Regions from separate parts of the Parabacteroides sp. APC149_11_2_Y6 genome, predicted to be linked through region 1. Evidence: riboswitches for the same ligand, from Rfam matches in the RefSeq annotation. Region 1 holds a riboswitch; the other holds the start of a gene.

Region 1 (3,160 bases):
CCTGGCACTGGGAACAGGAGTCGGTATACGATATGACCTGACCTTTATTGTTCTCCGCCTGGATTTGGGTATCGGTATTCATGTTCCCTATGAAACCGGCAAAAAAGGATATTACAACATTCCCAAATTTAAGGATGGACTGGGACTTCACTTTGCCATTGGATATCCGTTCTAAAACAATTACAGCTAATTCTAACAGCTTGTCATATAATAAACTATCCTTTTAAAAGGTTGTTTTTCAAAAAATATAGTGACGATACGGACCCAAAATGTGACAATTTATCCACTATCTCATCTTTGCAAATGATACTTTTGTTTCGAAATAACAACTATTTAAAAACAAAGATGAAAAAGTTCTACTTTTTATTATTATTGCTATTTGCCGTTGGATTTACAAATTGTAGCAAAGAGGATGCTCCCGATGTACCTCCCATAGATCCGAATGAAGCCAGACCACATGCAAAAACGAATCGTACTGTTTTAGCATATCTGGTAGGAGATATGAGTTTATGGTATGCGCTGGAAGAGACTGTAAACCAAATGGAAAAAGGCTGGGATGATGATATAGATGGAACCCTATTAGTATATCTTGATAATTCCAACCATTTAACCCAATTCGGTCAGCCGGTATTATTGGAAATCACGCACGATACGACAGACATGATCGTCAGCAAAGTAGTCAAAACCTACGAAGATCAAGATGCCGGAAATCCGAATGTAATGCAGACTGTCTTGAGTGACGTCGTCACTCTCTATCCGGCAGAGTCACAAGGATTGATAATCGGAGCACACGGCAATGGTTGGTTACCCGGAATAAAAAATGACAGCGAAACCAAAGGTATAGCAGGTCCGGACCGTTATGGAAGTACACTGGAAATTGCAGACCTGGCAAAAATACTTCCTGTAAAATATGATTTTATTATTTTCCATGCCTGTAATATGTCCAATGCCGAAAGCGTTTACCAGCTACGGAATAAATGCGACTACATAATGGCTTCGGCTCTCCCTCTTCCCGGATACGGATATCCCTATGAAACAATTATCCCGTATCTATATACTAAACCACATGCAGACTTGTACAAAGCTGCCAAGCTAAGCGCTACAGACTATAGTACTAATAAGAATAAAAATACTTTCGATGGATTTACCGTTGCCATAACAAAAACATCCGAATTGGAAAATCTGGCAACCGCAACCTCCAAGCTACTGGAAAGTATAAATATGAGTTATGACGAAATGCGTCATACTCTTAATGAAAATAAAAATCTCGTTGATTACTACGAGTCTATTTTACTGGATATAAGTGGGTTATATTTCCTATCAGAAAATGAAGATTTAAAAAACACATTTAAAAACGCAATAGACAAAGCAATCATACAATTTTACTTTGTTCCGGGAGATATTTCAGAGCAAGAAGAACTTATAAGAATAGCGGATTATGGAAGCGGCCTGTCTTTTTATTTGCCGATACTCCGGAATACTCCGGGTTTAAATCAGATAAATACCGCATTCAAAAACAATTATGACTGGTCCAAAGCAACTGGTTTTGATAAAGACAGGAAATAAAACAATTGAATAGATACTCTACTTGATGAATCCTTAACAAATACACCTGTGGGGTATCCGGTTTTTCCGGATACCCTTTTTTTATGTTCAAAAGAATTATATCTTTGCACGCAGATTATGGTGTAACAGTACCGTTTCCACGGTCTGTTAGTAAAAGGGAAGCCGTTGAAAGTACGGCGCTGTACCCGTAGCTGTAAGTTCTGAAACCCCGGCAAAACTCGTTGCCACTGACAAATAGCCAACAAATGGAAAGTTCAGTATAACTGTCACTTGTCCACTGCCAGCTATTAAGTTGGGAAGGTAGCCGAAATAAGGGAGAACAAGCCAGAAAACCTGCCATAATCCTTTATACAATCTCTCGGGTGAAGAGGTTGATAAATCGATAATTATGCAGAATACGTACATCAAGAAGATTTTAAGCCTGCTATTATTCTGGCTTAATGGCATTATGTTTTTACATGCCCAAGTCGACACGACTAAGACCTATCAACTGAAGGATGTCGAGGTTGTCGGTAAATCGCGTCCGTCTGTAATGCGCGAAACCACTCCCCTGCAAATAATGAACCGCAACAGTATTGAAAGACTTGGCGTGCAGGATTTATCGGAAGCTGTAAAACGTTTTTCCGGTGTTACAGTGCAGGACTATGGCGGTATCGGAGGTTTAAAGACTGTCTCCGTTCGTAGCCTTGGAGCCAAACATACGGCTGTCAGCTATGACGGCGTAACCATCACCGATGCCCAAAGCGGGCAAGTGGACATCAGCCGATTTTCTCTGGATAATGTAGAAATGGTATCCCTATCCATCGGGCAATCCGACGATATCTTCCAGACAGCAAGAATGTATGCATCGGCAGGGGCGCTGAGTATAAAGACAAGTAGGCCCAGATTTCAGGATAAATCATACAACCTTTTTGCAAAAATTAAAGGAGGCTCTTTCGGGCTGTTTAATCCGGCAATCCGTTATGACCAGAAAATAGGAAATAAATGGGCTACGACTTTATATGCAGACTGGCTCAGTGCCAAAGGTGATTACCCTTTTACGCTGATTAACGGAAAAGAAATAACAAAAGAAATCCGTAAGAATAGTGATACTTATGCGTTACGCCTCGAAGCAAATGTATTTGGTGATTTTGGAAAAGGAGGGAATTTAAAAGGGAAGGTATACTATTATAACTCTGAACGTGGACTCCCAGGTTCTGTCATTCTTTACAACGACAATGCCAAAGAAAGGCTATGGGACAAAAACTTTTTCACTCAATTTCATTATGACAATCAGTTTACTGATTTCCTCAAATTCCAGGCCAGTATTAAATATAACTACTCATTCAGTAAATACAGGGATATCAATGATAAGTATTCAGGAGGAATGCAGGAAGACCTGAACACACAAAACGAATACTATGGTTCCGCAGGCATTTTATATACGCCTTTGCAATATCTGTCTTTTACATTGAATACGGATATTGCACGTAATACGCTTGAGAATAATTTTATAGACTCGCCTCTCCCCAAACGCCTGACGTCACTTACGGCAGTTGCAGCACAATATAAGAGCCCCATTCTTACAGCTACGGCGAGTTTATTAGGTACTTAC
Region 2 (3,160 bases), 2.4 Mb from region 1:
ATGATGATAAAAAGAAAGTAAACAGTTGGATAAAAGTAATAAAAAGAAACTTATGAGAGCCAAGGACTCTCAATTGTACTTATTAAAAGATATGGATTATGGCAACAGTAAGATTTAGTTTGACAGGAATTGCAGCGAAAGTTTTCGAAACAGAAACATGGTTAAGAATCGCATCGGAATGCTTCGGCTCCCGTAAAGTATCCAAATCTATCTCGGATGAAAAGGAAACAAAGTGGGAGGTCTCATTGACGAAACAGCAGGAAGAAGCTCATTCGCTATGTCATCATGCAATTCACAAACTAATTCCTATGGCAGGCGCTTATCAGCAGAATATGCTGGATACCGTATCGCAGGCAAGTACCGTCTATATGCCGGAGGAGGCAGAAGCAATCTATTGGGAAGGCTGCAAAATGATGGAAGAGATGAACGGACATATTTCAGGAATCCTTTATAATGCCCGTAAGATGCGTGAAGCCAGCCGTGCAACCAATAAAATGGAAGATATGCATATGAAGGCTGTTATGTATCATAACTCGGTAATGCCTTATCTGGATACCCTTCGTTTCCATATCGACCGTTTAAAAGAGATTATGTGTATCGCATAAGATAAGTCAACGTTTTGTTTTTAGGTAACTTTTGAGTTGAATCCCTGCTATTGAAAGAGGTGCCCTTGTCCTCGGATAGCAGGGATTTATTGTATAATCATCAACGAGAAATAGGGAAATGTCTTTCCGGAAATCACCTTTGGGTCGGATGTGTAATACTCCTTATCTGTCCCTACATTCTCAAAATAGTGGTAGGCTTTGTCCGGAAACAGCCGGATACATGCATGCACTGCTTCTGTACATTGGGATAATTTCATGATGACGATTACATACCCGGCTTGGATTTTCTCCGATAGCTCGTCTACTGTCGGTGTTCCGGGTATCACAACAATCTGTTCTTCCTGTTTTACAATATGCAGTCCGGCAAGTGCTCCGGCTGCAATGAATGCGGGAATACCGGCTATCCGTCGGACTTCTATACGGGCAGCAACCAGTTTGTCATAAATATATTGGATGGAAGAATAAAAACCGGCATCACCTTCTGCTACAATAACAATCCGTTTGCCTGCGTTATATTGTCCGGATGCTTCTTCAAATAATGTATCATAAGCTTTCCATGCGGATGTCCGGTCTTTGCTCATCGGTAACATAAATGGAGAGATGGCAGACACATCGATTCCTAAAGCCTGTACAATATCCGCTGCACGGGATAAAGTCTGTCCGTTTTTGCTTTTGGTAGCCGGACAATAGATAATATCAGCCTGTTGAAGCGCCTTCAACCCTTTTACTGTAATAAGTTCAGGTTCCCCCGGACCAAGCGATACAAAGTTTATCGGATCATTCATATTTTCTTTTTGGGATACAAAACTGCCTAAAATCACCAGACAATCCAAATAATCAGCCCTTGAATTCCAATCTTCTTTATTTTCTTATTACATTTGCCGGCAGAATCGGTTCCACTCTCCCGTTCGGGAGGCGGATTAAAAGGGAACCGGGTGTAAATCCCGGACAGTCCACGCTGCTGTGAAGCTTTATAAACATGCTGATAACACCTTTTGCCACTGGTTATGATATACCGGGAAGGCTTTCAGCATGGAAGCAAGTCAGAAGACCTGCCATTTGTATTTAAAACTACGTCCTCGTGGGGTTGGACGATTGTATCGAAAAACAAAAACAGATATGAATAAGTATTTAGTGGCTGGTGCCCTTGCCCTGATATTATTAGGGGGAGGATGCGGTTCGAAAGGAAATCACGCAGACAAAGGGAATATTCCGGTGGAGGAAGCTGTTGCTACCCCTATGCATATTGTTCCCCAGTATGCCAAAGGATTCAATCTCCAGTATAAAAAAGATTTTATATTGGTGGATATACAAGACCCGCAGCATGAAGAAAGCAATATCTTCCGTTATGCATTAGTGAAACGGGGTACAAAGCCAACCGGTATCCCATCCGAATACATGCAGATTGAATATCCTATCCGGAGCGTTATTTGCATGACATCCCTGCAACTGTCCAACTTTATCAAACTGGATGCCCTCGATAAAGTGGTAGGCGTGACCAGTACCCGTCACCTGTTTAATAAAGAAATGACTAAGCGTCTGAAAGAAGGGCAGACCGCTAAAATCGGTATAGAAGGTAATTTCGATAACGAAATCATTATGAGCATGAATCCGGACCTTATTCTGGTTTCACCATTTAAACGTGGCGGATATGAAACCCTGAAAGATGTGGGAATCCCTTTGATTCCTCATTTGGGCTATAAGGAAATGACTCCGCTCGGACAAGCCGAATGGCTTAAGTTCATAGGGTTGTTGCTGGGAGAAGAACAGAAAGCCTGCGATAAATTTACTGTAATCGAAAAACGATATAATGAATTGAAAGCATTAACGGCTGAGGGCCACGTAAAGAAACGCCCGGTTGTCCTGAGCGGTGAAATGCGGGGAGGTAACTGGTATGCAGTGGGAGGGGAAAGTTTCCTTGCCCAATTGTTTAAGGATGCCGGGGCCGATTATTTTCTGAAAGACGATGAACGTTCGGGCGGTGTTACGCTGGATTTTGAAACGGTCTATAACCAAGGAGATGACGCTTCTTATTGGCGTATTGTGAATAGCTACCCCGGTATTTTCAGTTATGACGCATTGAAAGAACAAGACCCCCGGTATGCCGATTTCCGTGCATTCAAAGAAAAAGGGATTATCTATTGCAATATGAAAGATACCCCTTTCTACGAGAATATGCCGACAGAGCCGGAAGTAGTCCTTGCCGACCTGCTCCATATATTCCATCCGGATTTATTGCCGGAGCATACACCGGTCTATTATGCATTATTAAAATGAGCGGGCAGATGAGACAATCCACTTCATTTTCGATGCTTCTGATCGTAGCAGCCATTTTGGTTTTGCTGTTCCTGAATCTGATATTAGGTTCCGTTTCCATCCCTTTGAAGTCCGTGTGGAATATCCTTTGCGGGAATGGAGGTGAATCGGTTACCTGGCAAAATATAATCTGGAAGTCCCGTTTGCCCCAGGCGCTTACCGCATTGGTAGCCGGAGCCGGATTATCCGTCAGCGGGCTTCAGATGCAAACCGTGTTCCGTAATCCGCTTGCCGGACCT

What was found. Region 1 has a riboswitch for cobalamin ahead of ACGE0T_RS00310 (TonB-dependent receptor plug domain-containing protein). Riboswitches for the same ligand answer to the same signal wherever they lie in the genome.
Region 2: another riboswitch for cobalamin. It lies ahead of ACGE0T_RS11845 (ABC transporter substrate-binding protein); the one in region 1 lies ahead of ACGE0T_RS00310 (TonB-dependent receptor plug domain-containing protein).

Annotation. Positions count from the first base shown of each region.
Region 1 covers NZ_CP173709.1:86,859-90,018, reverse strand. The annotation lists gene tamL (translocation and assembly module lipoprotein TamL) at 1-175, shown strand, start outside; gene ACGE0T_RS00315 (clostripain-related cysteine peptidase) at 346-1,566, shown strand; cobalamin riboswitch at 1,668-1,921, shown strand; gene ACGE0T_RS00310 (TonB-dependent receptor plug domain-containing protein) at 1,955-3,160, shown strand, end outside.
Region 2 covers NZ_CP173709.1:2,836,873-2,840,032, reverse strand. The annotation lists gene ACGE0T_RS11855 (glutamine synthetase) at 99-605, shown strand; gene ACGE0T_RS11850 (precorrin-2 C(20)-methyltransferase) at 692-1,390, opposite strand; cobalamin riboswitch at 1,480-1,679, shown strand; gene ACGE0T_RS11845 (ABC transporter substrate-binding protein) at 1,725-2,882, shown strand; gene ACGE0T_RS11840 (iron chelate uptake ABC transporter family permease subunit) at 2,891-3,160, shown strand, end outside.